One region of the Allobosea sp. GW823-FHT01F03 genome, then DNA from elsewhere that is predicted to be linked to it. Evidence: predicted binding sites of a transcription regulator. Region 1 holds the regulator's gene; the other holds the start of a gene.
The links. The regulator HrcA, encoded in region 1, represses chaperone genes, less so after heat shock. The targets are predictions, from matches to a motif close to GTTAGCACTCNCNNNNNGNGAGTGCTAAC.

Region 1 (15,347 bases):
CACCGTGCCGGCCCACACCCTCTACGACATCGTCCGCAAGCTGCCGGACGGCGCCCAGGTCTCCCTGGAGACGACCGGCGACAGCGGCCAGATGGTGCTGCGCTCGGGTCGCTCGCGCTTCACCCTGCAGACCCTGCCCGAGAGCGATTTCCCGGACATCACCGCCGGCGAGATGGCGCATCGCTTCGTGCTGCCGGCCGGCGAGCTCAAGCGCCTGATCGACAAGACCCAGTTCGCGATCTCGACCGAGGAGACGCGCTACTATCTCAACGGCATCTATCTGCACGCCATCGATGTCGAAGGCCGCCCAGTGCTGCGCGCAGTCGCGACCGACGGGCACCGCCTCGCCCGCGTCGACACCGCCGCCCCGCAGGGCGCGCTCGGCATGCCGGGCGTGATCGTACCGCGCAAGGCCGTGGCCGAGATCCAGAAGCTGCTCGAGGATGGCGAGAGCGAGGTCCAGGTCGAGCTTTCCGGCACTAAAATCCGGGTCGCCACCGCCGCGGTGGTGCTGACCTCGAAGCTGATCGACGGCACTTTCCCCGATTATCAGCGCGTCATCCCGAGCGGCAACGACAAGCTGCTCACCGTCGACAAGGGCGATTTCGCCGCTTCGGTGGACCGGGTCTCGACCATCTCCTCGGAGCGCGGGCGCGCCGTGAAGCTCTCCATGGCCGAGGGCCGGATGACGCTCTCGGTGACCAATCCCGATTCCGGCTCGGCGACCGAGGAGATCGAGGTCGACTATGATGCGAGCCCGCTCGATATCGGCTTCAACGCCCGCTATCTGATGGACATCGCAGCCCAGCTCGACGGCGACACCGCCCTGCTCAAGCTCGCCGATCCCGGCTCGCCGACGGTGATCCAGGACCGCGAGGGCGCCTCGGCACTCTATGTGCTGATGCCGATGCGGGTCTGACGCGACCAGCCTTGACCGCGGTCGCCCGCCTCACCCTGCAGAATTTCCGTTCCTACCCGGCCCTCGATCTTGCGATCGAGGGCCGGCTCGTTGCGCTGTGCGGCGAGAACGGCGCCGGCAAGACCAATCTGCTCGAAGCGCTCTCCTTGTTCGCGCCCGGACGCGGCCTGCGCCGGGCCGATCTCGCCGATATGGTGCGGGTGCCGGGCGATGGCGGCTTTGCGGTCTCCATCGCGCTCGCCGATGACGGCGCAAGGCTCGGCATCGGTCTGGCGCCGCCCGATGGCGAGGGCCGGCGCGCCCGGCTTGCACGGATCGACGGTGCCGCGGTCGGCTCGGCCACGGCCTTCAGCGAATATCTGCGCCTGGTCTGGCTGACGCCCGATCTCGACGGGCTGTTCCGCGGCTCGGCCGGGGAGCGCCGGCGCTTCCTCGACCGGCTGGTGCTCGCGGTCGACCCCTCCCATGGCACGCGCTCCAACGCGCTCGAAAAGGCGCTGCGCGCGCGCAACCGCATCCTCGAGGAGAGCCCCTCCGAACGGCGCTGGCTCGACTCGGTCGAGCGCGAGATCGCCGAGCTCGGCGTCGCGGTCGCCGCCGCCCGGGCCGAGACCGTGGCGCGGCTGTCGGCCATCATCGCGCAGAACCGCGACGAGAGCTCGCCCTTCCCGCATGCGCAGATCGCGCTGGAAGGCGAGATCGACGCATTGGTCGCAAGCCTGCCGGCGCTCGACGCCGAGGACCGCTATCGCGAATTGCTGGCGCAGATGCGCCCGCGCGACAAGGCGGCGGGGCGGACGCTGGCCGGGCCGCAGGCCTCGGACCTGCTCGTGCGCCATGCGCGGAAGGACATCCCGGCCAGCCAGGGCTCGACCGGCGAGCAGAAGGCGCTGCTGATCGGCCTCGTCCTGGCGCATGCCCGGCTGGTCGCGAGCATGAGCGATCTGCCGCCTTTGGTGCTGCTCGACGAGATCGCCGCCCATCTCGATCCGCGCCGGCGCGCCGCGCTCTATGCCGGGCTCGGCGAACTCGGCTGCCAGGTCTGGATGACCGGCGCCGACCCCGCGCTGTTCGGCGACCTGCCGCCGCAGGCGCAGCGCTTCCTGGTCACGCCGGGCAACGTCACCGCCCTGCCCTGACCGGCCGGCCGGTCGAGCGCGACGTCTCCACCAGCCCCGGCTTTCGCGGCGTTGATCCCGGCCATCACGCATGACGATGGGACAGCGACGCCGGCCGCTGCTAGGTTCCCCGGCAGGAGTACAGGGAACCGAACGCATGGACATCGCCGGATTCATGGTCTTCGCCGGGGTCTATTTCCTGGCGGTCGCCTCGCCGGGGCCGGGCATCGCGGCGCTGGTCGCGCGCTCGCTCTCGACCGGTTTTCGCCGCGCCGTGCCCTTCGTGCTCGGCATCGCCGCCGGCGATCTGGTCTGGCTGACCTTCTCGGCGCTCGGCCTGTCGCTGCTGATGCAGAGCTTCCACGGCGTCTTCGTCGCCATCAAATATGCCGGCTGCGCCTATCTGATCTATCTCGCCTGGAAGCTCTGGACCACGCCGGTCGAGAGCAACAAGGCGCCCGAGGCGATTCCGGGCGAGGGCTGGCGCCTGTTCTTCGGCGGCATCGCGCTGACGCTCGGCAATCCCAAGGTGATGGTGTTCTTCGTCTCGATCCTGCCGCTGGTCGTTGATCTCAGCGCGATCACGCCGCTGCTCTTCGTCGAGATCGCAGTGCTGACCATGGTGATCATCAACACCACGCTGCTCGGCTACGCCTATGCGGCCGACCGGGCCCGGCGGCTGGTTTCCAGCCCACAGACGATGCGTCGGATCAACCGGTTCACCGGCGGCGTCATGGCCGGCGCAGCGACCGTGATCGCGACGCGCGGCTGAGCGGGGCGCTGCGGCCCGCGTCAGCGCCCGCCGGCCGCCGTAATCAGCTTCGCGACCTCGCTCTGGCCGCGCTTGCGAGCATGGGCGAGCGGGCTGACGCCGTCCTTGTCGGCGAGATTGGGATTGGCGCCGGCATCGAGCACGAGCTTGGCCACCTGCTGGTGCCGCGGCCCGCCATCGCCGAGGATCACGATCTCCAGCAGGCAGGTCCAGCCGAGATTGTTGACGTGGTTCACGTCGATGCCGCTGGTCAGGAGCAGCTTCACCGTCTCGACATGGGCGCGCTCGCAGGCCGGGATCAGCGCGTCGCCGCCATAGCGGTTGCGCAGCGAGAGATCGGGCTTCAGCGGCAGCATGGCCGCGACGATCTCGCTCCGCCCGCTGGCCCCTGCGAGCAGCCAGGGCGTATCCTGGTTGGCGGCCTGGGCATTGAGGCTGGCGCCGGCCGCGAGCAGGGCCTTGGCGACCGCGACATGATTGCCGGCGACGGCCCGCAGCAACGGGGTCTGTCCCTGCCCGTCACGCTGTTCGAGATCGATGCCGGCCGCGATCAGCCGGCTGACCTCGGCAAGATTGCCGGAAGACACGGCGGCGAGCAGGTCCGCGGTTGCCGCACCGGCGCTCGTCATCAGCATCGCTCCCGCCAGAATACCGGCCCAAAGCCGCCCGGTCCGCCTCATCGTCCACCTTCGAGCAACCGCCCGACCACCCGCGCGGTATAGTCGACCATCGGCACGATCCGGGCATAGTTGAGGCGCGTCGGCCCGATGATGCCGACCACGCCGACGATGCGCTGCTCGCCATCGCGGAAAGGCGCGGCGACGATCGAGGAGCCCGACATCGAGAACAGCTTGTTCTCCGAGCCGATGAAGATGCGCACCCCGTCGCCGGCCTCGGCCCTGGTCAGGAGGTCGATCAGCTCGGTCTGGGTTTCGAGATCGGCGAAGAGCAGGCGGATGCGCTCGAGATCCTCCTGCGCCTTGAGATCCTCGAGCAGATTGGCCTGGCCGCGCACGATCAGATGCCGGTCGCCGGAGGGACCGGAGGAGGTCGCGATGCCGCTTTCGACGAGACGCGCCGTCAGCCCGTCGAGCTCTCGCTCCATCTGGGCGCGGCTGTCGTCGATCTCGCGGCGGATCTCGGCCAGCGTCTTGCCGGCGATGCGGGCATTGAGGAAATTGCCGGCCTCGACCAGCGCCGAGGCCGGCAGGCCGGGCGGCAGCGCGAGCAAACGATTCTCGACCGTGCCGTCATCGGCGACCAGCACGACGAGAGCGCGATTGGCGTCGAGCCGGACGAATTCGATATGCCTCAGCCTTGCATTGGCCTTGGTGGTGACGACGACGCCGGCCCCACGCGAAAGCCCGGAGAGCAGGGCCGAGGCTTCGGTGAGCGCACCGTCGAGGGTGCGCCCGCTGGCCGCCGCCCGCATCTGCGCCTCGATCCGGGTCCGCTCCTCCGAAGTGAGATTGCCGACCTCCATCATCGCATCGACGAAGAAGCGCAGGCCTCGCTCGGTCGGCAGACGCCCGGCCGAGGTGTGGGGGGCGTAGATCAGCCCGGCCATTTCGAGATCGGTCATGACATTGCGCACGGTCGCCGGCGACAGCGTCATCGGAAGGAGGCGCGCGATGTTGCGCGAGCCGACCGGCTCGCCGGTGGCAAGGTAGCCATCGACGATATGGCGGAAGATCTCGCGCGAGCGCTGGTCGATCTCGACCAGACCGCCAGGCGATTCCGGGCGGGTATAGGCGCTCATCTGGCGGCAAGGAGCCTGTTGCACATGGCCCATTGTCCCTTTCCCGGCGCGGCGGATCAAGCGGCATATGACAGCCCTTGCCTTGCCGCCCTCCCTTGAAACGCCTACAAGCCGCCGATCCCTAAAAGCAGGACGATGATCATGAGACCCTCCAAGCGTGCCGCCGACGAGATGCGTAAGGTCACGCTCGAACGTGGCGTGGTCCGCTATGCCGAGGGCTCCTGCATGGTGAGCTTCGGCGAGACCAGAGTGCTCTGCGCCGCGACCGTCGAGGAAAAGGGGCCGCCCTGGCTGCGCGGCACCGGCAAGGGCTGGGTCACCGCCGAATATTCGATGCTGCCGCGCGCCACGCATGAGCGCACCCGCCGCGAGGTCACCTCGGGCAAGCCGTCGGGCCGGACCCAGGAAATCCAGCGTCTGGTCGGGCGCAGCTTGCGCGCCGTGGTCGACCTGACCGCGATCGGCGAGCGCCAGATCGTCGTCGACTGCGACGTGCTGCAGGCGGATGGCGGCACCCGCACCGCCTCGATCACCGGCGCCTGGGTCGCGCTGCACGACGCGCTTAAATGGATGGAAGGGCGGGGCATGCTCAAGGGCACCAACCCGCTGAAGGACCATGTCGCGGCGGTGTCCTGCGGCATCGTCGCCGGCAATCCCGTCATCGATCTCGATTATGTCGAGGATTCCGGCGCCCAGACCGACGCGAATTTCGTGATCACCGGCGCGGGCGGCCTCGTCGAGGTCCAGGGCACGGCCGAGGGCGCGCCCTTCTCCGAGGACGAGCTGATGGCGCTGCTCCGCCTCGCCAAGGGCGGCGTCGGCCAACTCGTCACGCTGCAAAAGGCGGCGGTAGCCTGACGCCAAGTTGATTTATCCCGGGAACCACGACGTCATCCCGGACGCAGCGAAGCTCCGGGATCCATCCTAGGTTTCCGAGCTTTACGATGGATCCCGGGTCAAACCCGGGATGACGACGTGTTTCCGAGCCAGGAAAGGCAGGGACCTTGACCACCAACCGCCCCCTCTCCGGCAAGGTCGTGATCGCGACCCATAACCAGGGCAAATTGCGCGAGATGCGCGAATTGCTGGCGCCCTATGGCGTCGCGCTGGTCTCGGCCGGCGAGCTCAGCCTGCCGGAGCCGGAAGAAGACGGCCATATGTTCGCGGAGAACGCCGCGATCAAGGCGGTGGCGGCGGCGAACGCCTCCGGCCTGCCGGCGCTGGCCGATGATTCCGGCATCTGCATCGACGCGCTCGACGGCGCGCCCGGCCTGTTCTCGGCCAACTGGGCCGGGCCCGGCAAGGATTTCGCTCCGGCGCTGGCGCGCGTCCAGGCCGAACTCGCCAAGCGCGGCGCGACGACGCCGGAACAGCGCAAGGCGCATTTCGTCTCGGCGCTGGTGATCGCCTGGCCGGACGGGCATCAGGAGCTGTTCGAGGGCCGGGTCTTCGGCACGGTGGTCGACGCCCCGCGCGGCGCCTCCGGCTTCGGCTACGACCCGATCTTCCAGCCCGCCGGCCATGCCAAGACCTTCGGCGAGATGACGGCGGAAGAGAAGCACGGCATTCCCGCCGATGGCTCGCCCGGCCTGTCGCATCGCGCCCGCGCCTTCCATGTTCTGGCCGCCGCCTGCCTGAGGAAGCCCGCTTGACGGGCAAGGCCGCCTTGGCGGGGCGGCAAGCCGTGCCGGCGCATCCGACCGCGCATGCCGGCTTCGCCGTCTATGTGCATTGGCCGTTCTGCCTGGCCAAATGCCCCTATTGCGACTTCAACAGCCATGTCCGGCACCAGCCGCCGGACCAGGCCCGCTATATCGCGGCCTTCCGGCGCGAGATCGCCCATCGCGCGGCGCTCGCGCCCGGACGCACCGTCTCCTCGATCTTCTTCGGCGGCGGCACGCCCTCGCTGATGGAGGGCGCCACCGTCGGCGCCATCCTCGATGCGATCGGCGAGCACTGGGCCGTCGATCCCCATTGCGAGGTCTCGCTCGAGGCCAATCCGACCAGCGTCGAGGCCGGCCGCTTCCGCGATTTCCGGGCGGCCGGGGTGAACCGCGTCTCGCTCGGCGTGCAGGCGCTGAACGATGCCGACCTCAAATCGCTCGGCCGGATGCACTCGGCGCAGGAAGCGCTCGATGCGGTCGCGATCGCCCGGAAATATTTCGAGCGCTACTCCTTCGACCTGATCTATGCCCGCTCGCCCCAGCAGACGCCGGCGCTCTGGCGGGCCGAGCTCGAGCTCGCGATCAGCCATGCGGCCGAGCATCTCTCGCTCTACCAGCTGACGATCGAGGCCGGCACGGCTTTCGACCAGCTCTACCGGGCCGGCAAGCTCGCCCTGCCCGATCCCGATGCGGGCGCCGAGCTCTACGAGATCACGCAGGAGATCACGGCAAGGCACGGCCTGCCGGTCTACGAGATCTCGAACCATGCCCGCCCCGGCGCCGAATGCCGGCACAATCTGGTCTATTGGCGCTATGGCGAATATGCCGGCATCGGCCCCGGAGCCCATGGCCGGCTGGTGACGGCTGACGGCCGGATGGCGCAATCGACCGAGAAGCATCCGGAGACCTGGCTGCAACGGGTCGAGGCGGATGGCGACGCGCTGATCGAGAACGAGCAGCTCACCGCCGAGGCACAGGGCGACGAGTACCTGTTGATGGGCCTGCGATTGGTCGACGGCATCGACCTTGCGGTGTTCGAGGCGCTGTCGGGCCGGAAGCTCAATTCGAACCGGATCGGCAGCCTGATCGGCGAAGGCTTCCTGATGCGCAAGCCCGGCGGGCGGCTCGCCGCGACGCCCGAAGGCGCGCTCCTGCTCGACGCGCTGGTCGCCGATCTCGCCGCCTGAGCGGCAAGATCTGGCGGAATCCTGAGCATTCAACCGATTTAGCCGGAAGGGAAGCCCCGGCCGACCGGGAACAGCCATGACGCAGGGTCAGACCCGCGCCACGCCACCGCCGCAATCGGCGCTCCCGATACTTCCCGCAAGGACGGAACAGTCCAGCCAGGGAGGTCATGATGCATCGGCAGATCATCGAGGACGAGAATGGCCCGGCGCTTTCCCGCCGGAGGCTCCTGCAGGTCGCGGGCGCCGGTGCGCTCGCGGCAAGCGCCGCACCGGCATTCGCTCAGACGCCGGCGAGTCCAGTCGGCCCGCCGAGCACCGTGACCACGCCGCCGCGCGACTTCAGCCGGAACGGTGCGCCGACGACCTATTTCTGGGATCCCGACATCATCGCCGTCGACCCCGCCTTCAACGGCCTCGCCCAGCCCAATGCCCCGATCCAGCGACTCTGGACCGGCGCGCTCTGGAGCGAGGGCCCGGCCTGGAACGCGCAGGGGCGCTATCTCGTCTGGAGCGACATCCCCAACAACCGGCAACTGCGCTGGCTCGAGGATGACGGCCGGGTCAGCGTCTTCCGCACCCCGTCCGGCAACAGCAACGGCAACAGCTTCGACTATCAGGGCCGGCAGCTTTCCTGCGAGCACCTCAACCGCCGCGTCGTGCGCTACGAGCTCGACGGCTCGGTGACGATCCTCGCCGACAAGTTCGACGGCAAGCGGCTGAACTCGCCCAACGACATCGTCCAGCATCCCGACGGCAGCTACTGGTTCACCGATCCGCCCTATGGCGGCCAGCTCTACGAGGGCGCGCCCGATGCGGCGGGCGGGCCGAGCAACGCCAATGGCAAGATCAATCCGCGCCTCGGCCAACCGCCCGAGATCGGCTTCTTCAAGCGCGAACTGCCGACGAACTGCTACCGGATAGACCCGAGCGGCCGCGTCGACCTCGTGGTCAACGAAAGCCAGGTGCCGGACCCGAACGGGCTCTGCTTCTCGCCCGACCACAAGAAGCTCTACATCGCCTCGACCGGCAAGGGACCGGGCGATACCGGGCCGGGCGGCAAGGGCGACATCCATGTCTTCGATGTCGGCCCCGACAACAAGCTCTCCAACCAGAAGCTGTTCTCGGACTGCATGGTCGACGGCGTGAAATGCGGGCCGGACGGGCTGCGCTGCGATGTCGAGGGCAATCTCTGGACCTCGTCCAATGCCGGACGGGCCGTCGGCTATAGCGGCGTGCTCTGCTTCAACCCCAGCGGCAAGCTGATCGGCCGCATCCGCCTGCCGGAGATCTGCGGCAATATCTGCTTCGGCGGGCCGAAGCGGAACCGGCTGTTCATGGCGGCGAGCCAGTCGCTCTACGCGCTCTATCTCGGCACGCAGGGCGCGGCGCCGGCCTGAGGCTGAAGGATCTTCGACCGGCTGCGTCTCTGAGGCGTCATTCCGGCCGCAGCGCAGCGGAGCGCCGGAATCCATCGAAGGGCGCCTAACCTTACGATGGATTCCGGATCGGCGCGGCTTCGCCGCTTGTCCGGAATGACGGGTTGCGGCCGCTCGTCCACCCTCGTCCCCCCTCACAGGAAGCTGGCGATCTCCTCCAGCGGCTTCTTGCCGATGGCCGGGACGAGGCAGCCCTCGGCGGGATAGCCGACGACGAGGAGGATCACCGCCTTTTCATTGTCGGGACGGCCGCAGAGCTCGTTGAGGAAGTTCATCGGCGCCGGCGTGTGGGTGAGCGTCGCGAGCCCGGCCTGATGCAGCGAGGCGATCAGGAAGCCGGCGGCGATGCCGACCGATTCCGGCACGTAATAATGCTTCACCTTGCGGCCTTGCGCGTCATAGCCCCAGCGCTGGGCGAAGATCGCGATCAGCCAGGGCGCGGTCTCGAGAAAGGGCTTGTGCTCGTCGGTGCCGAGATGGCTGAGCGCATCGAGCCATTCCTCGCCGGCGCGGCCGGCATAGAAGGCGCGCTCCTCCTCCTCGGCGCCCTCGCGGATTTTCTTCTTCAGTTCGGGATCGGAAATGCAGACGAAGCTCCAGGGCTGCTGGTTCGCGCCGGAAGGGGCGGTGCCGGCGGTCGAGACCGCAGCCTCGATCACCGCGCGCGGCACCGGCCGGTCGGCATAGTCGCGCACCGTGCGGCGCTTGCGCATCGTCGCCAGGAAGGCGTCGGCGCGCGCCTGCATCTCGTCCTCGGGACAGCCCTCGAAAGCGAGCGGCATGGTGGCGTAGGCGTTCATCGGTTTCCTCCTGACAGCTTCTTGCGCGTGAGCCTGCTTGCACAATAGACCATCCCGGCCCATCGCCCTATGGTCCCGCGCATGACGAACCCAGCCCCCTCGCTGAAGCCTGGCGACCACCTCTTCCTGGTCGACGGCTCGAACTTCATCTTCCGCGCCTATTTCCAGTCGATCAATCAGGACCGGAAATACAATGCCCGCTCGGACGGGCTGCCCTCCGGCGCGGTCAGGCTGTTCGCGACGAAGCTTTTCCAGTTCGTGCGCGAGGGCGTGCTCGGCGTCAGGCCGACCCATCTCGCCATTATCTTCGACAAGAGCGAGAACTCGTTCCGCAAGCAGATCTACCCGGCCTATAAGGGCAACCGCTCCGACCCGCCGCCGGATCTGATCCCGCAATTCCCGCTGATGCGCGAGGCGGTGCGGGCCTTCGGGCTGATCCCGGTCGAGCAGGATGTCTACGAGGCCGACGACCTGATCGCGACCTATGCGAAGCAGGCGCGCGAGGCCGGCGCCGACGTGCTGATCGTCTCGGCCGACAAGGACCTGATGCAGCTCGTGCGGCCGGGCGTCGCCATGTACGATCCGGCCTCCGGAGACGCCAAGAAGGGCGCGGGCTTCCGGGCCGAGCGGCGGATCGGCGAGCCCGAGGTGGTCGAGTATTTCGGCGTCACGCCGGACAAGGTCACCGATGTCCAGGCGCTCGCCGGCGACGCCACCGACAATGTGCCCGGCGCGCCCGGGATCGGCATCAAGACCGCCGCACAGCTGATCGGCGAATATGGCGATCTCGAAACCCTGCTGGCCCGGGCCGGCGAGATCAAGCAGCCCAAGCGACGCGAGACCCTGACCAATCCCGAGATCGTCGAGAAGGTCCGCATCTCGCACAAGCTGGTCACGCTCGTCGACGATGTCGCGGTCGAGACGCCGCTTTGCGACCTGACGCTGGCCCAGCCGGAACCCGCCAAGCTCATCGCCTTCCTCAAGGCGATGGAGTTCACCACCATCACCAAGCGCGTCGCCGAGGCCTATGAGGCCGATGTCGGCGCCGTCGAGGCCGACCCCGAGCTCGCGCCCGGCGGTTCGCGCGCAGCCGAGCTGCTGGGGCGCTATGCCGGGGCCGATGCGAGCGCGCCTCCGCCAGCCGGCACCTCCGCTGCAGCATCCGCTCCGGCAGCAGCCGCGGCGGCGAGCGCGCAGCCTGGCGGCGATGGCTGGATGAAGCCCGCCGATCTCGCCGCCGCCCGCAAGGACGAGGCGATCCAGCTCAAGGTCGACCGCTCGGCCTATGAATGCGTGCGCACCCTTGCCGATCTGTCGCGCTGGATCGGCCTCGCCTATGAGGCCGGGCTGGTCGCGCTCGACACCGAGACCAATTCGCTCGACGCCATGCAGGCCGATCTCGTCGGCTTCTCGCTGGCCGTCGCGCCGGGCAAGGCCTGCTATGTGCCGCTGCAGCATCGCGGTGGCGCCGATCTGTTCGGCGGCGGCATGGTCGAAGGTCAGATCCCGCTCGCCGAGGCGATCGAGGCGCTGAAGCCGCTGCTCGCCGATCCCGGCGTGCTGAAGATCGGCCAGAACCTGAAATACGACCTGCTCGTGCTCGCCCGCCACGGCCTTGCCGTCGCGCCGATCGAGGACACGATGCTGATCTCCTATGCGCTCGATGCCGGCCGCAACAATCACGGCATGGACCGGCTTTCCGAGCTGCATCTCGGCCACAAGACCATCCCCTATGCGGAGGTTGCCGGCACCGGCAAGGCGCAAATCACCTTCGACAAGGTCGATATCGAGAAGGCGACAGCCTATGCCGCCGAGGACGCCGACATCACGCTGCGGCTCTGGCGCACGCTGAAGCCGCGCCTCGCCGCCGAGGGCAGGACGTCCGTCTACGAGGTTCTGGAACGGCCGCTTGTCCACGTCCTGGCCCAGATGGAGCAACGCGGCATCGCCATCGACCGGCAGATCCTGTCGCGGCTATCGGGCGAGTTTGCGCAATCTTTGGCGCGGCTCGAGGACGAGATCCACACGCTCGCCGGCGAGAAATTCACGATCGGCAGCCCCAAGCAGCTCGGCGATATCCTGTTCGGCAAGATGGGGCTGCCAGGCGCCCAGAAGACCGCAACCGGGCAATGGGCGACCGGCGCCGGCGTGCTCGAAGACCTCGCCGAGCAGGGCCATGAATTGCCGGCGAAGATTCTCGACTGGCGCCAGCTCGCCAAGCTGAAATCGACCTATACCGACTCGCTGCCGACCTATGTGAATCCGCAGACCCACCGGGTCCATACGTCCTACGCCTTGGCTGCGACCACCACCGGCCGGCTCTCCTCCTCCGAGCCGAACCTGCAGAACATTCCGATCCGCACCGAGGCCGGCCGCAAGATCCGGACAGCCTTCGTCGCCGAGAAGGGCAACAGGCTGATCTCGGCCGACTACAGCCAGATCGAGCTGCGCATCCTCGCCCATATCGCCGACATCCCGCAGCTCAGGCAGGCCTTCGCCGATGGCGTCGACATCCATGCGATGACGGCGTCGGAAATGTTCGGCGTGCCGGTCGAGGGCATGCCGAGCGAGGTCCGGCGCCGCGCCAAGGCGATCAATTTCGGCATCATCTACGGCATCTCGGCCTTCGGCCTCGCCAACCAGCTCGGCATCTCCCGCGAGGAGGCCAGCGCCTATATCCGCAAATATTTCGAGCGCTTCCCCGGCATCCGCGACTATATGGACCAGGCCAAGACCACGGTCCGAGCGAGCGGACAGGTCACCACCATCTTCGGCCGCGTCTGCCATTTCCCGGCGGTCGCCTCGAAGAACCCGTCGGAGCGCGCCTTCGTCGAGCGCCAGGCGATCAATGCGCCGATCCAGGGCTCGGCGGCCGACATCATCCGCCGGGCGATGATCCGCATGGACGATGCCCTCGCCGCGGCGAAGCTCGATGCCCGCATGCTGCTGCAGGTCCATGACGAACTCGTCTTCGAGGTGCCGGAGGCCCAGGTCGAGGCGGCGCTGCCGGTGATCCGCAAGGTCATGGTCGAGGCGCCGCAGCCGGCGGTGCAGCTCAAGGTGCCGCTGGTCGTCGATGCCAGGGCGGCGACGAACTGGGACGAGGCGCACTAGGCTTCCAACCCTATCGGGTTTCGAGCCTAGTGCGTAAAGTCATAAGCGCGGCGCCACGGGACTACCGGAAGGCGTCGGCGCTCTCGGTTTCCGCCAGCGCCCCCAGGCTCCTGGCGAACTGGTGTCCGCTGTAATTGGCTGCGGCGATCGTGCCGGGTGCCAGGCAATCGCCGATCCTTTCGACGCGGGTCAACCCGCTGTCCGGCCATTCCTCGCGCCGGGCCTGCAATGCCGTCCACAGATCGCTTTCGGGGAGGCGCGAGGTGACCGGCACCAGCACCTCGCAGGGGATGATCTCGGCGGCGCCCGAATAGACGCAGCGTATCGTCACGCTGTCGGCGCTGCGATCGGCGAGGGCGGAAAGCAGCCTGATCTTCACGCCCAGCTCCAGCAGTCGCCGATGGATCCGGGCCTGTTCGAGCGTGTTCACCGTCCAGGCCGCGACCAGCGGCGTCGGCGTGACATAGGTCGTGTCGATCCCTGCCGCAGCCAGCTGCTCGGCCAGGGCGCTGCCCATATAGTAGCGATCATCGTCATAGATCACCACGGGCCCCGGCCCGGCGGCGGCGCTTCCCTGGTCCAGGAGCAAATCGACCCCGACGATCTTGCCGTTCTTCAGGAATGGCAGCGGCACTCGGTGGAAGCGACCGGCACCATCCTCGCGCCATCGGGCGCCCACGGCGATCGCGACATGCGCGATGCCATAAGCGAGGATGTCGTCGGCCGTCAGCGGGCTCGAAAGATACATCTCGACATTGGATGCGGTCCGAAGCTGGCCAAGACGCCAATCCCGCACCCGGGCCCAGCTGGAAAGCCCGGGAAGCCGGCTCTCGCGCGACACGCGACCACCCCACTCGGTTCCGGCATCGGCGATGATCACCGAGGCACCACGCTGCGCCAAGGCGCGGGCGGCCTCGAGCCCGGCCGGCCCGCCGCCGACGACCAGAGCCGCCCCCGGACCTGCCAGTGCCGGAACCTTCTCTGGATGCCAGCCCTTGCGCCATTCCTCGCCGATCGTCGGGTTCTGGGTGCAGCGCATCGGCGCCACGATGTTGTCGCCTGCGACGCAGATATTGCAGCCGATGCATTCCCTGATGTCGTCGATCCGGCCCTCCTGGATCTTGCGGGGCAGGAACGGGTCGGCGATGGAAGGCCGGGCGGCTCCGATCAGGTCGAGATGGCCCTGCCGGATCACACGAACCATCGTATCGGGCGAGGTGTAGCGGCCGACCCCGACGACCGGCTTGGTCGTGACCTGCTTCACGAAGCGGGTGTAGTCCTCCTGATAGCCCTCCTGCGAGAAGCGGGCGGACTGGCTGTCATTGGACCAGTCGGACAGGTTCACGTCCCAGAGGTCCGGCTCCTCGGCGAGCGCCGCGACGATATCCCGCCCTTCGCCGTCGCGCTCGACGCCGGCCGAGCCCATCAGCTCGTCGACGGCAAAGCGGATCGCCAGTGCGCAGCAATCGCCGATCGCATCACGGGTATCGGCCAGCACCTCGCGGAACAGCCGCAGACGGTTCTCGAGCGACCCGCCGTATTCGTCGATGCGATGATTGTGACGCGACAGGAGGAAATGCATCAGCAGCGTCATGTCGTGGCCGGCATAGACGTAGACGATGTCGAAGCCCGCCTCGCGGGCCCGGATCGCGGCCTCGCGGTGCCAGCGCCTGAACTCGCGGATATCCGCCTTGTCCATGCCGCGCGCCTGGACGGGATCATCGATGTCGACGACGGCGTCGGACGGGGCGTAGGGGGCGATGCGCGAGAGCCGATTGGCGGTGTGCAGGCCATTATGTGCGAGCTGCACCGCCGCCAGGCTGCCGCGCTCATGGATGAGGTCCGTCATCTCCCTGAAGACGCCGACATCGGCGCCGTCCCAGATCCGGCCCTGATTGGACGGCGTCAGGTCGGAGGAAGGGTGGATCTCGGTTTCCTGCGTCGAGACCACGCCCCAGCCGCCCTCGGCCTTCATCGCGCGCATGTGAGCATCCGAGCGGGCGTAGCGGTGCCCCATGCCGGAGCAATGCGGGACCTGATAGAAGCGATTGCGGGTCGTGACAGGGCCGATCGTGACCGGCTCGAAAAGAATGTCGTAACGGGGGTCGCGCATGTAGTTTCGCCGATGTGATGGGGATGGCAGAGGCGATAGCCGGATGGCCGTCACTATGCGATCGTATAGTCACTATGCAAGTGCATAGTCTGGCATTGGCGTAGTTCGGACAAGGCGACGTGACGACTTCCTTCAGGCGAGCCCCCGATTTCGACAGGCGCACCGACCTGATCGAAGCCACGATGGACTGCATCGCCGAGCTCGGCATCCAGGGGACGAGCGTGCGCGCGGTCGCGACCAAAGCCGGCGTCAGCAACGGCCTCATCCGGCATCACTTCGCCTCGAAGGAGAACCTGATCGCGGAAGCCTATGGCCGGACCATCGCGATCATCACCGGCCCGCCGCTGGCGATCGCGGCCGGCGACGGCTCGCCCGGCGAGAAGCTGCGGCGCTTCATCATCGCCAGCATCAGCGGTCCGGTCGCGGAGCCCCGCATCCTCTCGCTCTGGGCGACCTTCATCAGCC
Region 2 (15,347 bases), 1.3 Mb from region 1:
GCGCTCCGGCCTGGGGCGGCCGGACAACGCCGTCAGCACGCTCTCCAGCGCCGGGCTCTCCGGCATCACCCTTTATGAACCCGCCGAAATGGTGATCGGGGCCAAAGCCGGCACGCCGCTGAAGCTGATCGAGCAGACGCTGGCAGAGCGCGGCCAGATGCTGCCTTTTGAGCCGATGGACCATCGCGCCTTGCTGGGCAGCGAGGGGGAGCCGACGATCGGCGCCGTCGCGGCCGGCAATATCTCCGGCCCGCGCCGGATCAATGCCGGCGCCGCTCGTGACTCGCTGATCGGCATCAGGCTGATCAACGGCCGCGGCGAGCTGGTGAAGTCCGGCGGGCGGGTGATGAAGAATGTCACCGGTCTCGATCTGGTGAAGCTCGTCGCCGGCAGCTTCGGCACGCTCGGCTTCCTGACCGAAGTGACCTTCCGTGTCCTGCCGCGGCCTGAGCGCGTCGTCACGCTGATCTGGGAGGGCCTTTCCGACGAGGCGGCGGTTGCACTGCTCTCCGCCGCGCTCGGCTCGCCCTTCGAGCCGATGGCTGCGGCGCATCTGCCGGTCGGGATCGGCGCCGAGGATGCGCGCACCCTGATCAGGCTGGAGAATTTCTCCGCCTCGATCGGCTATCGCGCCGCCGAGCTCGCGCGCCTGCTCAAGGCCCATGGCCGGCCCGAGCTGATCGAAGGGCGCGGCTCGGACGCGCTCTGGCGCGAGGTCCGCGACGCCGCTTTCTTCGCTGGCAGCGACGAGGCCGTCTGGCGGCTGTCACTGGCTCCGAGCAATGGCCCAAGGGCGACCGCCGCCATCGCCCGCGCCATTCCACAGGCGCGCTGGTTCTACGATTGGGGCGGCGGGTTGGTCTGGCTTGCGGTTCCGGCGGCGGGCGATGGCGGCGCCGCCGCGATCCGCGCCGCGACGAAGCCGCTCGGCGGCCATGCCACGCTGGTGCGGGCGCCGGATGCGGTGCGCGCCGTCGTGCCGGTCTTCGAACCGCTCGCCGAACCGCTGATGCGGGTGACGGCGGGCATCAAGAAGAGCTTCGATCCGGAGGGCGTGTTCGAGCCCGGCCGGATTTATGCGGGGATTTGACCGTCGTTTCCGTCATGCTCGGCCTTGTGCCGAGCATCCACGTCTTGCGGCGCGGATTGAGGGAAAGACGTGGATGGTCGGGACAGGCTCGACCATGACGTACAGGGCGACACGGACGAGATCATGCAGACCAACTTTACCCCCGAGCATCTCGCTTCCGATCCGCGCCTGCAGGCCTCGGAGAAGATCCTGCGCAGCTGCGTGCATTGCGGTTTCTGCACCGCGACCTGCCCGACCTACCTCCTGCTCGGCGACGAGCTCGATTCGCCGCGCGGGCGCATCTACCAGATCAAGGACATGCTCGAGAACGAGCGGCCGGCGACGGCGGAGGTGGTCAAGCATATCGACCGCTGCCTTTCCTGCCTGTCCTGCATGACGACCTGCCCCTCGGGCGTGCACTATATGCATCTCGTCGACCATGCCCGCGCCCATATCGAGGAGACCTATCAGCGCCCCTGGCATGACCGGGCGCTCAGGCGCCTCCTCGCCGCGATCCTGCCCTATCCCGGCCGCTTCCGCTTCGCCATGCTCGCCGCCCGGCTCGGAAAGCCCTTCGCGGGGGCGCTCGGCGCGCTGCCGCATCTCGGCGCCTCGCTGAAGGCGATGCTGGCGCTGGCGCCCTGGAGCCTGCCGAGCCGCTCGGCGATGGAAGGCCCGCAAAGCTTCCCGGCCAGCGGCGAGCGCAAGCGGCGCGTCGCCATCCTCTCCGGTTGCGCCCAGCCGGTGCTCGACCCCGGCATCAACGAGGCGACGATCCGGCTGCTGACCCGCCATGGCGTCGAGGTCGTGCTGCCGAAGGGAGAGGGCTGCTGCGGAGCGCTTGTCCACCATATGGGCCGCGAGCATGACGCGCTCGCCTTCGCCCGCGCCAATATCGACGCCTGGACGGCCGAGATCGACGGCGAGGGGCTGGACGCCATCCTGATCACCGCCTCGGGCTGCGGCACGACGATCAAGGACTACGGCTTCATGTTCCGGAACGAACCAGCCTATGCCGAGAAGGCGGCCAAGGTTTCGGCCCTGGCCAAGGACGTCACCGAATTCGTCGAGACGCTGGAGATCGCGCCGGTGCGTGGCTTCGACCTCACGGTCGCCTATCACTCCGCCTGCTCGATGCAGCACGGCCAGCAGCTCAAGGACGGGCCGAAGCGCCTGCTTTCGCGCGCCGGCTTCAGGGTCAAGGAAGTGCCGGAGGGCCATATCTGCTGCGGCTCGGCCGGCGTCTACAACATCCTCCAGCCGGAGATCGCCGGACAATTGCGCGGGCGCAAGATCGGCAATATCGGCCGCACCCGGCCCGATCTCGTCGCCACCGGCAATATCGGCTGCATGACCCAGCTGGCCAAGGGCTTCGCCGACAAGGGCGCGACGACGCCGGTCGTGCACACCGCCGAGCTGCTCGACTGGGCGACCGGCGGACCGGTCCCGGCGAAGCTGGCGCAGGCCGGGATCGGAGAGGCGCCGGCGGCGGAGGCCCTGGTCGCGGCGGAGTGAGTTCGCCGTCTCCCCGTCATTCCGGAGCCTGCCGCAGGCAGGAGCCCGGAACCCACGACCGGGTGAGACGTTTCGAGCCCGGCTCGACGAAAGGTGCGCCCAGTCGTGGGTTCCGGGTTCGCTGCTTTGCAGCGCCCCGGAATGACAACCTTCGCGTGGTGGCCGGGAAGACTTGCCCCCGGGGGCCTCAGGGTCTAACCCGCTCGGGCATCAATAAGCATTTACTTATCGAGTTCCGCAGCCATGTCCGCCGACAAGACCGCCTCCAGCAAGCTGAAAGCCCGCCAGCCGCGTGGTTTCGTCGACCGTGGCCCGGCCGATGTCGCCGCCACCGAGCGCATGCTGTCCGTCATCCGTGAGAGCTTCTCGCTCTATGGCTTCGATCCTGTCGAAACGCCCTTCGTCGAATATACCGATGCGCTCGGCAAGTTCCTGCCGGATCAGGACCGGCCGAACGAGGGCGTCTTCTCCTTCCAGGACGATGACGAGCAGTGGCTCTCGCTGCGCTATGATCTGACGGCGCCGCTCGCCCGCTATGTCGCCGAGAATTTCGACGCGCTGCCGAAGCCTTATCGCAGCTATCGCGCCGGCTATGTCTTCCGCAACGAGAAGCCGGGGCCGGGGCGCTTCCGCCAGTTCATGCAGTTCGACGCCGACATCGTCGGCTCCGGCACGGTCGCGGCCGATGCCGAGATCTGCATGCTCGCCGCCGACACGATGGAGAAGCTCGGCATCGGGCGCGGCGACTATGTCGTCAAGGTCAACAACCGCAAGGTGCTCGACGGGGTGATGGATGCCGCCGGCATCGATCAGGCCGCGCGCCTAGCCGTGCTGCGCGCCATCGACAAGGCCGACAAGTTCCCGCTGGCCGAAGTCGGCAAGCTGCTCGGCGAGGGCCGCAAGGACGAGAGCGGCGACTTCACCAAGGGCGCCGGGCTGACGGGCGCGCAAGCCGAGACGATCCTGCGCTATCTCGAGCTGGGCCAGAAGCTCGCCGAGCTCGGCAAGTCCACCGCCGCCGACAGCGCCCGGGCGGCTGAATTGTCGGCCGAGGCCGTCAGCGAGCTCGGCAAGCTGGTCGAGAGCGCCGAGAATGGCCGCGCCGGCATCGCGGAGCTTGAGCAGATCCGAGAACTCGTCACCGCCGCCGGCTATCTTGGCCGCATCATTATCGACCCTTCCGTCGTGCGCGGCCTCGAATACTATACCGGTCCGGTCTACGAGGTGGAGCTGACCTTCCCGGTGACCAATGAGGACGGTCAGGTCGTGCGCTTCGGCTCGGTCGCGGGTGGTGGGCGCTATGACGGTCTCGTCGGTCGCTTCCGGCCCGAGCCCGTGCCGGCGACCGGTTTCTCGATCGGCGTCTCCAGGCTCTATTCGGCGCTGAAGGCGGTGAAGTCGCCGATCGTCGACCAGAGGAACGAGCTGCCGCTGGTCGTCGTCACCGCCATGGACAACAAGTCGCCGGAGTTCATGCCGGCCTATCAGGCTTTTGTCTCGCAGCTCCGGCAGGCGAAGGATGCGGACGGCAAGCCGCTGCTGCGCGCGGACCTCTATCTCGGTGCTTCCGGCTTCAACGCCCAGATGAAATATGCCGACAGGCGCGGCGCCGTCTGCGCGGTGATCCAGGGTTCTTCGGAGCGCGAGGCCGGCACGGTCGTCATCAAGGACCTGATCCTCGGCGCCGAGCTCGCCGCCGCGGGCCGCGAGGTCAAGGATTCCGCCGAGCACAAGGCGAGGCAGGCGGAAGCACAGTTCTCCGTCCCGGTGGCGGAGCTGGTCGAAGGAGTCAGGCGGGTCATCGGGCGACATCGCTAGCGCCCTTCTCCCCTTGCGGGAGAAGGTGCCGGCAGGCGGATGAGGGGTCGCGCTGCGCCCGGATCGGTAACGCATTTCGCTTGCTCGCCATGTCGTCGCGCGACCCCTCATCCGTCTCGGCTTCGCCGAGCCACCTTCTCCCGCAGGGGGAGAAGGGAAGAGCCTTCCGAATTCCCGCTAACCCAATTCCCTAAAAACCGTCGAAAATCCGGTTCGTCCCTGCTAGGACGGCGCCGCAACAGGACCAATGCCGTGACCGCGACCCGTGCCAGCATCGACACCGTGATCGCGCTGTTCGAGCGCGAGGGCTATGCCCGCGCCGAACCCGCGATCCTGCAGCCTGCCGAGCCCTTCCTCGACCTCTCCGGCGAGGATATCCGCCGCCGCATCTTCCTGACGCAGGATCTCGACGGTCGCGAATGGTGCCTGCGGCCGGAATATACGATCCCCGTCGCGCTCGCCCATATCGCCGCCCGGTCCACCGAGCCGGCCTCCTACGCCTATGCCGGCCCGGTCTTCCGGATGCGCTCCAACGAGCCCGGCGAGTTCGCCCAGGCCGGGATCGAATCCTTCGGCCGCGGGGACGTCGCCGCCGCCGATGCCGAGATCATGGCGCTCGCCGTTGAAGCCGTCGCGGCGCTCGGGCTCGCCCAGCCGCGCCTGCTGATGGGTGATGTCGCTTTGCTCGCCGCTCTGCTCGACGGGCTTGGCGTGCCGCAGGCGGCTCGCCGCCGCCTGATGCGCGCCGTCGCCCAGGGCAAGGGCGCCGATGCCGTCTCGGCGCTCGACGCGCCGGCGGCCGCGACCGAAGCGACCCATGCCGGGCTGCTCAAGGCGCTGGAAGGGCAGGACCCCAAGGCTGCCCGGGCATTCGTCGAGGACGTGCTCTCGATCGCCGGCATCTCGACCGTCGGCGGCCGCTCGGCGGGTGACATCGCCGAGCGCTTTCTGGCCCGTGCCGCCGAGCGCGACAACCCGGTCAGCGATGAGGCGAGGGTGCTGCTCGGCCGCGCGCTGGCGATCAGCGGCGATCCCGACAGCGCCTCGGCCGCCTGGCGCAAGCTGGCGAGCGAGGCGGGGCTCGATCTCGCCGCGCCGCTCGATGTCTTCGACGAACGCACCGGTTTCCTGGCGGCGCGCGGCGTCGATGTCGGCAATATCGGCTTCTCGGCCGCCTTTGCCCGCAATCTCGACTATTATACCGGCTTCATCTTCGAGCTGCATGATCCGGCAAGGCCCGAGCTGAAGCCGATCGCCGGCGGCGGCCGCTATGACGGCGTGCTGCAGCGCCTCGGCGCGCCGGAGCCTGTCGCGGCGGTCGGCGCCTCGATCTGGCTCGACCGGCTGGCAGGAGCGACGGCATGAGCGCGGCGGAGAACAGCATGAATGATGCCCCGCTCGTCCTGGCCGTGCCGTCCAAGGGCCGGCTGCAGGAGAACGCCACCGCCTTCTTCGGCCGGGCCGGACTGTCCTTCGTGCAGGCGCGCGGCTCGCGCGAGTATCGCGGCGCCATCGCCGGGCTGGAAGGGGCCGAGGTCGCCTTCCTCTCGGCCTCCGAGATCGTATCGCAGCTCGCCTCGGGCGCGGTCCATCTCGGTATCACCGGCGAGGACCTCATCCGTGAGCAGGTCTCCGATGCCGATGCGGCGATCGAACTGCTGACCCCGCTCGGCTTCGGCAATGCCAATGTCGTCGTCGCCGTGCCGCAGGCCTGGATCGATGTCCGCACCATGGCCGATCTCGACGATGTCGCCGCGACCATGCGGGCCCGCACCGGCAACAAGCTCCGCGTCGCTACCAAATACGTCAACCTGACCCGGCGCTTCTTCGCCAGCCACGGCCTCGCCGATTACCGCATCGTCGAGAGCCTCGGCGCGACAGAGGGCGCGCCGGCCGCCGGCACGGCCGAGATCGTTGTCGACATCACCACGACCGGCTCGACACTCGTCGCCAACGCGCTGAAGGTGCTCGACGACGGCGTCATGCTGGCATCGGAGGCCAATCTCGTCGCCTCGGTCCGGGCGCCCTGGGGCGAGCGGGCTCGCAATGCCGCGGCCGCCATTCTCGGCCGGATCGCCGCCGAGGAGGAAGCGCGCTCGCTGCGCGAGGTCCGCGCCGTTCTGCATGCGGTCTCGCCGCAGCGCCTCGGCGAAATCGCCCAGCGCCTCGGCGCCCGCCTGCCTTTCGGCGCCGGCGGTGAAGACGGCGTCGTGACCCTGCATTGTCCGAAGAAGGCTGTGTTTCCGCTGGTCGAGGAACTGACCCGCGCCGGTGCCGACGACATTACCGTGCGCGCGCTCGACTACGTTTTCCGCCGCACCAATCCGCTGATCGAGCGGCTCCAGGCGCGGATTTGACCGGAAGAAACGGCCGATTTTCGCCGTGAGGTGGCCTCGGCACATGTCGCTGTTTTGGCTGGAGTTCCGCGCGAGTGCCGGAATCCCGTCGCATTCTCGGGCTACGCGGCTGTGGCGCCAGCGGCTGTATCGATGGCGCCGAGGTTGCCGTGGTGCCGGTTTTTTGCCGCAGCTGACCTTGTTCAGGGAGCGATCGAGGCTTGCATTCGCCCGCTTTCTCGGTGCAGTGGTGACATTTGGAACTAACCTTTGCCCGTCGCGCTATTTCCAATCCGGGGTTTGGACCAGTTGAGCATGCAGTCGCGCCTCGGCCTTGCGGCCGCCATCGCCTTTTCCCTGTTGCCGGCTCTGGCCGGTGACGCCCTCGCGCAGGGCCGTCAGCGCCCCTCGCAGATTCCGGACCAAGGACAGCCGGCGCCGCCGCCCAAGCAGGAGAAGAACTTCCCGCTCGATGCGTCCTGGACGGCGGTCCAGTTCAACGGCAAGCCGCTCAACGACCGGCGGATCACGCTGAAGGTCGACGCCAATCTGCGCGGCACCGGCTTCTCCGGCTGCAACACCTATTCGGCCTCGGCCTATCCGTTGCGCCAGCAGGGCTTTGCCGTCGGGCCGGTCGCGGTGACCAAGCGCGCCTGCGACAAGGCGGTGATGGATTTCGAGCGCAGCTTCCTGCTGGCGCTGCGCGGCGCCCGGCAATGGGACCTGGTCGAGGGGCGGCTCGTCCTGAAGACCGCATCCGGCGAAATCCGCTTCGATCGCGGTATCTGAGGCGCGCTGGTCTTTCGGCGGCTAGAGCGCTGCGCGTCGGCTCGGACGCGGTCACGGTGATCTATCTCATTGTTATCGCATCGGAATTTTCCGAAAATCGGAGTCCACTTTTCGGTCCGATGCTATAGGTCGTTCGGCCTGCTCGCGGAAAGCCGCTTCGCTTCCGCCTGAAATCGACAGTTTCCGGATCGCCGCGCTTCCGATCGGAAGCGCGGCGATTTTGTTCGGAAGTACCGGGCTGGTTGGACGGACGGATTCGACGTCCTGGCCAGGAGTACGCGGAGCAGTCTCGCGCCGATCGAAACATCGTTCCGGCCGGAGCCCTCGGGTCCGGCCGGAATGACGGTGAAAGCGGGAATATCGGTTAGGCAGCCGGCTCCATCGCTCTGACGCGCGGGCTGTGCGTGCCGTCAGGGTTGCGCTCCATCGCGATCAGCTCCTCGTGCATCTCGCGCAAGGTCGAGCGATGGCCGATCGAGACCACGCTGGTCTGCGGCAGTTCGCGCCGGATCATCGCGTAGATCTCGCCTTCGAGCTTCTCGTCGAGCGAGGCCGTGGCCTCGTCGAGGAAGAGCCAGTCCGGCTTGGCGAGCAGCGCGCGTGCCACCGCCAGGCGCTGCTGCTCGCCGCCCGAGAGGCGCTGGCTCCAGAGGTCGATCTCGTCGAGGCGCTCGGTGAGATGGCCGAGTTTCACCTTCTCCATCGCGGCGCGCAGTTCGGCATCGCTGAAGGCATCCGGCTCGGCCGGATAGGCGATCACGGCGCGCAGCGTGCCCTGCGGCAGATAGGGCCGCTGCGGCAGGAGCAGCATGCGGGTGTTGGCGGGAGTCTCGACCTGGCCCTTGCCGAACGGCCAGATGCCCGAGAGCGCCCGGAACAGCGTCGACTTGCCGGATCCGGAGGGGCCGATCACCAGCGTCGAGCGGCCGGAAGGCAGCGTGAGCTCGGGGACCGTCACGATTGGCGAGCCGTTCGGCAGGTTCAGGGTCAGGTCCCTGACCCGGGCATCGGGGCCCGGCTGCTCGTCGATCTCGATATTGGCGCCGGCGGCGCCGGCCGCCTGGGCCTCGGCCTGCGCGATCGCGGTCTCGAAGGTGGTGAGGCGGTTGATCGAGGCGAGATAGGAGGCGATCGACTGATAGCTGTTGATGAAGAAGGACATCGCCGTCTCGACCCGGCCGAAGGCCGACGAGACCTGGGTCAGCACGCCGAAGGCGATCGCGCCGGCGAAGTAATACGGCGCCAGCAGCAGGAAGGGGATGACGACGTTAGCCTGGTTGTAGGACAGGGTGAAGGTCGTCAGCTTAAGCCGGCGCCAGAGCAGGTTGTAGAAATTGGTGACGATGCCGCCGAAGGTCTCGCCGAGATGGCGGCGCTCGGCGGTCTCGCCGCGCATCAGCGCGATCTGCTCGGAATATTCGCGCAGGCGGGCGAGAGAGAAGCGGAAATTCGCCTCGCGCCGCTCCTGCTCGAATTCGAGTCCGATCAGCGGCTTGCCGATCAGATGGGTGATCCAGGTCGCGACCGCCGCATAGATCAGCGTCGCCCAGAAGATGAAGCCGGGGATGACGATGTCCGTGCCCGGCACCGTGATCGCGACCGGGATCGACCACAGGATGATCGAGAACGAGACCAGCGTGGAGACCTGGGTGATCAGGGTCAGCGAGAAGGCGTAGGTCTGGTTGAGGAAGGAGCGGGTGTCTTCCGAGATGCGCTGGTCCGGGTTGTCGGCGGTACCGGCGAGCGAGATGCGGTAGTGATTGCCGTTCTGCAGCCAGCGCCGGTTGTATTCGGCCGCCATCCATTCGCGCCAGCGGATCAGCAGCACCGAATTGGCCACGGTCTCGATCAGCACGCTGATCACCGAAATCGCGGCCCAGACGCCGAAGACGTTGATGAGCTGGTCCCAGAAGACCGGCGCGTTCTTCTCCTGCAGTGCGTTGTAGAAGTCGCGATAGAAGAAGTTGATCCGCAGTGAGATGCCGACCTGCGCCTGGTTGAGCACGATCAGGAAGACGACCGCAGCCACGGCGAAATGGCCGAGCTTCATCGGATAGCGGCCGAGCGGCCCCAAATTCATGCTGCTCGGGTCCTGCGCCAGGAAATAGGGCGAGGCGAGGTCGGCGATGCGCCGCACCACCGGCACGAAGGAGATCGCGTAGATCAGGATGCCGAACACCGCGACGGTGGTGCCCAGGCTCGTCGGCGGGGCCGCGGCGGCCCAGGCCTGCGGCCACCAGCCGATCTGGGCGAGCACCGCGCCGGCGCCGAAGATCACATATTCGGTGCCGAAGATGCCGGAGAAGATCTTGAGGAAATAGCTGATTCCGGCCGAGCGCCAGGTCGCTGCGGTCAGCAATACGCCGACCACGCCCATTCCGAGCATGCCGGGGCTGCCGCTTTGCTGTCCGACGATCAGCGCGATCAGGGCGAGGCCGGCGACAGCGAAACTCAACAAGCGCATGAATGGGTCCTTGTCGGGAATCGGCGCGACGACGCGCCAGTCTGAATGGCTGTTGTAGAGCAGCCGTGCCGACAAAAAAGGCCGGACTCAAGGCCGAGCCCGGATTTTTCCGGGATCGTGATCCGGCTCCGTGCCTTCGGGCCGGCGGTGGTGATGCGGGCGCAAGCAGCGTCGCGGGCGCGAGGGCCTCGCGCGCCCGGCTCAGCCGGGCGGCCTCCGGCTCAGTCCCTGTCGACCGAATAGGCGCCGGCGCCGGCCGCGACGAGCAGGAGGAAGCCGCCGGCGATGCCGAGGTTCTTCATGAACAGCAATTGTTGCATCGGCGCGGCCCAGTTCATGTGGAAGAGCACCGAAGCGGCGATGGTGAAGCCGAAAAGCGCGAGCGCCACCAGCCGCGTCTTGAACCCGATGACGATCATCAACCCGCCGATCAGCTCGACGATGATCACCAGCGGCAGCAATATGCCGGGGACACCCGCCGAAGCCATGTATGCTTGCGTCCCGGCGTAGCCGGAGATCTTGGACCAGCCGCCCAGGACGAACATCAGGGCGAGCAGGATGCGGCCGACGAGCTTGGCGGCGTCTGAAAGTGCTGGGTTGTTCAGCATGGCTTGGCCTCGGCAGGGATCGGGGCGCGGCAGGATGCCGCACCTATGCCGACTAAGACCTACAACCAAAGTCTACGCAAGTCCGGTCGATCTTGCGCTGGTGCAAGGCGAAGGATGCTGACCGAGCGCCGTCATTCCGGCCGCAGCGCAGCAGAGCGCCGGAATGACGGGGAGCCGAAGACGAAAAAGGCCCGGCTTGCGCCGGGCCTTCCGTCATTATCGAGCTTGAGGGCTCGGACTTCCTCAGAAGTCCATGCCGCCACCGAAACCGGGCTTGCCCGGTTTCGGCACTCAAGGCCTTCGGGCGTATGGACTTCCTCAGAAGTCCATGCCGCCCATGCCGCCGCCGCCCATCGGGGGCATCGGGGCTTCCTTCTTCGGAAGCTCGGCGATCATCGCCTCGGTGGTGATCAGCAGGCCGGCGATCGAAGCCGCGTCCTGGATCGCCGTGCGCACGACCTTGGTCGGGTCGATGATGCCGGCCTTGACCATGTCGCCGAACTCGCCGGTCTGGGCATTGTAGCCGTAGGCGTAGTCCTTCGACTCCAGCAGCTTGCCGACCACGACCGCGCCGTCATCGCCAGCGTTGTCGACGATCTGCTTGGCCGGAGCGGTGATCGCCTTGCGGACGATCTCGACGCCGGTCTTCTGGTCGTCGTTCTGGGTCTTGAGCGACTTGACCGAAGCGAGCGCACGCAGCAGGGCGACGCCGCCGCCCGGCAGGATGCCCTCTTCCACGGCCGCGCGGGTCGCGTTCAGGGCGTCGTCGACGCGGTCCTTCTTCTCCTTGACCTCGACCTCGGTCGCGCCGCCGACGCGGATCACCGCGACGCCGCCGGCGAGCTTGGCCAGACGCTCCTGGAGCTTCTCGCGGTCGTAGTCCGAGGAGGTCTCCTCGATCTGGGCCTTGATCTGCGAGACGCGGGCCTCGATGTCCTTCTTCTTGCCGGCGCCGTCGATGATCGTGGTGTTCTCCTTCTCGATGCGCACCTTCTTGGCGCGGCCGAGCATGTTGAGCGTCACGGTCTCGAGCTTGATGCCGAGGTCTTCCGAGATCATCTGGCCGGCGGTCAGGATCGAGATGTCCTCGAGCATGGCCTTGCGGCGGTCGCCGAAGCCCGGAGCCTTGACGGCCGCGACCTTCAGGCCGCCACGGAGCTTGTTGACGACGAGGGTGGCGAGAGCCTCACCTTCCACGTCCTCGGCGATGATCAGGAGCGGCTTGCCGGTCTGCACGACGGCCTCGAGGATCGGCAGCATCGCCTGGAGCGACGACAGCTTCTTCTCGAACACGAGGATGTAGGGGTCCTCGAGCTCGGCGACCATCTTCTCGGCATTGGTGATGAAGTAGGGCGAGAGATAGCCACGGTCGAACTGCATGCCCTCGACGACGTCGAGCTCGGTCTCGGCGGTCTTGGCTTCCTCGACGGTGATGACACCCTCGTTGCCGACCTTCTGCATGGCGGTCGAGATCATCTTGCCGACCGACTCGTCGCCGTTCGCCGAGATCGTGCCGACCTGCGCGACTTCCGCGTTCGAGGTGACCTTCTTCGAGTTCTTCTTCAGGTCCGAGACGATGGCGTCGACGGCGAGGTCGATGCCGCGCTTCAGGTCCATCGGGTTCATGCCGGCGGCAACCGCCTTGGTGCCCTCGCGGACGATGGCGGCGGCCAGAACGGTCGCGGTGGTGGTGCCGTCACCGGCGGCGTCGTTCTGCTTCGAGGCCACTTCGCGCACCATCTGGGCGCCCATGTTCTCGAACTTGTCGGCGAGCTCGACTTCCTTGGCGACGGTGACGCCGTCCTTGGTGATGCGCGGAGCGCCGAACGACTTGTCGATCACGACGTTGCGGCCCTTCGGGCCGAGCGTCACCTTGACGGCGTTGGCGAGGATTTCAACGCCGCGCAGCATGCGGTCGCGGGCATCCGTGGAGAATTTGACTTCCTTGGCAGCCATGAGACTACTCCTGATTGAACTTTACGGAAGGGCGGTCTTCAGGCTGATCAGCCGACGATACCCATGATGTCGGATTCCTTCATGATCAGAAGGTCCTGGCCGTCGATCTTGACCTCGGTGCCGCTCCACTTGCCGAAGAGGACGCGATCGCCCTTCTTGACATCGAGGGCAACGAGCTTGCCGGCCTCGTCACGAGCGCCCGGGCCGACGGCGACGATCTCGCCCTCCTGGGGCTTTTCCTTGGCGGTGTCGGGGATGATGATGCCGCCCTTGGTCTTCTCTTCGCTATCAAGGCGACGGACCACAACGCGGTCATGCAGCGGACGGAACTTCATGGTTCTGTCTTCCTCTCGATCAAAATCTGGGCGGGCGCACGCTGGGCTGGCCCGTGGGGGTGCCTGTTAGCAGTCTCCTAACGTGAGTGCTAACGGGCAGGGCGGAGATAGGCGCGCCCCTTTCCCGAGTCAAGGAAGCCTCCGCGCAAAAGGTGAATGCGCCGCTCATGCCTGCCGGCTCGCGCGCTCGTGCCGCATGTCGGAGCGGCAGGCCAGGCAGGGAAAACCTGATCGTTTCTATGAGTTTAGAGTTGCCGCGCCTACCAAAATCCGGTTCCCACTTTTCCGCGCAATGAACTATCCTGCCGCAATGACCACGCCCAAGCCCGACCCGCGCCTCGACGAGATCGCACGCTCCTGCGTCGTGCTGCATATCCGCATGACGGCTCGCGCGGTCACGCGTGCCTATGACGAGGCGATGCGGCCGAGCGGGTTGAAGATCACTCAGTTCGTGCTGCTCTCGGCGCTCTCGACCGGTGCCTGGCGTTCGGTTACCGAGCTTGCCGATCGCTTTGCGCTGGAGCGGACCTCGCTCACCCGCAATCTGCAATTGCTGGCGGCCGAGCAGCTGATCGAGCCTGTCGATCGCAAGGGGCGGGCGCTGGTCTATGCGGTCACCGACAAGGGGCGTACGGCGATCGAGGCGGCGATCCCGTATTGGCGCGCGGCGCAGGACCGCATCGAGGGCGGGCTCGGGCACGAGCGCTGGGTCGAGACCCGCGATGCGCTGAAGGCCGTCCGCCGCGCCGCCCGCCAGGCGACCTGAGCCGGAGGGAAGGCCACGCGCGCTCGCGGCAGCGCTTGACCGGGCTGCGCCTTCCTTCATAACGTGTATCTACACGAAATTGATCGAGGCCTTGCCCATGTCCCGCACCGTCGGTGTCGTCAGTCGTGATGTCCTGCTCGCGGAGGATGGCGCCTGTTTCCTGCGCGGCATGATGGAGGGCAGGCATCCGGGGGCGCCGTTCGCCGACGCCATGGATTTCGAGCTCGCCGAGGTCGATGAGGGCAGGGTGGTCTTCGTCGGAAAGCCCTCGCCGCGCTTCTTCAACCCGCTCGGGACGATCCATGGCGGCTGGACCGCGACGATCCTCGATTCCGCCATGGCCTGCGCCGCCCATTCGACGCTGAAGGTCGGCGAGGGCTACACCACGCTCGAGATGAAGCTCAACTATGTCCGCCCGGTGATGCCGGAGAGTGGCGAGGTCCGCTGTGAGGGCCGGTTGATCCATCGCGGCGGCACGATCGCGACCACCGAAGGACGGCTGCTCGACGCGCGCGGAAAACTGCTGGCCCATGGCACCGAGACCTGCCTGATTTTCGCTGCGCAGGGCGCCGCCGGCGGCTGAGCCGTCGCCTGACCGCGTCCGGTCGGGCGCGGCGATCTAGCGCCTGCTGATAGCGAAGGCGCCGGCGACGATGAGCAGCGCACCGGCATAGGTCGTGAGCGGCGGCACCTCCGCGAAAACGAGCCAGCCGAGCAGGCTCGCCCAGACCAGCGCCGTGTACTCGATCGGCGCCAGCCGCGATGCCGGTGCCCGGGCGAAGGCCGAGGTGAGCAGGAGATGGCCGCCGACGCCGAGCGCCCCGGCGAGGAGATAGGCCGCCAGATCCCCACCGCTCATCGGCACGAAATGGAACGCGGCCGGGATGACGAGGCAGAGCGCCGGCCCGGCGTTCTGGAACAGCACGATGATCGCCGGATGCTCCTTCAGCGCGATCCGGCGCAGCAGGATCAGGTTGAAGGCGTAGGACACGGCCGAGAACAGCGCTGCGGCGACGCCGAGCTCCGCCCCGGTGATGCCACCCTGCAGGCGCGGCCAGACCATCACCAGCATGCCGGCGAGGCCGAAGCCCAGCGCCTGCAGGATGCGCGCATCCAGCCGCTCCTTGAGGATCAGCGCGCCGAGCAGCGCGACGAAGACCGGCGCCAGGAAGGACAGCGTCAGCGCTTCCGCCAGGGGCAGCGTCGCGATCGAGTAGAAGAAGCTCCCGGCGGTCAGGACCACGACCGGGACGCGCAGGCTGTTGCCGATCACGCTCGCCCGCGTCGGAGCGGGCGGACGCAGCAACGCGACGACGGTGAGCGCGCAGATTCCGCCCATGGCGAAACGCATGAACAGCGCCACGATGAACGGGTGCTGCTGCATCTGCGCCTTGATCACCACATCCATCAGCGTCAGCAGGGCAATGCCGAGGATGGCGCGCAGCGCAGTGCCGGGGGTCATGGCTGGATGTCGGCCAGCGGCTTGCGGAAATGGTATTCCCAGGTCGCCGAGATGTCGGCGAGGTAGCGCTCGCCGGGCCAGCGCACGAAGCCGAGCTTCTCGTAGAAGCGGTGGCCGCGGGCGAAGCGGGTATCGGACCAGAGCATCATCTCGGCGCAGCCCCTGTCCCTGGCGAAGGCGAGCGCGCGGGCGAACAGCGCCTGCGCGAGGCCGGCGCCGCGATAATCCG

Region 2: the regulator HrcA is predicted to act here: its motif matches at 12,956-12,984, upstream of groES (co-chaperone GroES).

The regions. Positions count from the first base shown of each region.
Region 1 is NZ_CM179505.1:1,861-17,207, forward strand. It holds gene dnaN (DNA polymerase III subunit beta) at 1-919, shown strand, start outside; gene recF (DNA replication/repair protein RecF) at 931-2,058, shown strand; gene AC3RCC_RS00020 (LysE family translocator) at 2,195-2,809, shown strand; gene AC3RCC_RS00025 (ankyrin repeat domain-containing protein) at 2,830-3,438, opposite strand; gene hrcA (heat-inducible transcriptional repressor HrcA) at 3,486-4,568, opposite strand; gene rph (ribonuclease PH) at 4,710-5,426, shown strand; gene rdgB (RdgB/HAM1 family non-canonical purine NTP pyrophosphatase) at 5,573-6,220, shown strand; gene hemW (radical SAM family heme chaperone HemW) at 6,217-7,419, shown strand; gene AC3RCC_RS00050 (SMP-30/gluconolactonase/LRE family protein) at 7,590-8,816, shown strand; gene AC3RCC_RS00055 (nitroreductase family protein) at 8,990-9,655, opposite strand; gene polA (DNA polymerase I) at 9,737-12,769, shown strand; gene AC3RCC_RS00065 (oxidoreductase) at 12,831-14,882, opposite strand; gene AC3RCC_RS00070 (TetR/AcrR family transcriptional regulator) at 15,002-15,347, shown strand, end outside.
Region 2 is NZ_CM179505.1:4,376,225-4,391,571, reverse strand. It holds gene AC3RCC_RS21045 (FAD-binding protein) at 1-1,090, shown strand, start outside; gene glcF (glycolate oxidase subunit GlcF) at 1,214-2,584, shown strand; gene hisS (histidine--tRNA ligase) at 2,828-4,402, shown strand; gene AC3RCC_RS21030 (ATP phosphoribosyltransferase regulatory subunit) at 4,655-5,767, shown strand; gene hisG (ATP phosphoribosyltransferase) at 5,785-6,759, shown strand; gene AC3RCC_RS21020 (META domain-containing protein) at 7,054-7,527, shown strand; gene AC3RCC_RS21015 (ABC transporter ATP-binding protein/permease) at 7,892-9,991, opposite strand; gene AC3RCC_RS21010 (DoxX family protein) at 10,213-10,599, opposite strand; gene groL (chaperonin GroEL) at 10,918-12,555, opposite strand; gene groES (co-chaperone GroES) at 12,603-12,890, opposite strand; gene AC3RCC_RS20995 (MarR family winged helix-turn-helix transcriptional regulator) at 13,201-13,656, shown strand; gene AC3RCC_RS20990 (PaaI family thioesterase) at 13,754-14,239, shown strand; gene AC3RCC_RS20985 (DMT family transporter) at 14,276-15,118, opposite strand; gene AC3RCC_RS20980 (GNAT family N-acetyltransferase) at 15,115-15,347, opposite strand, start outside.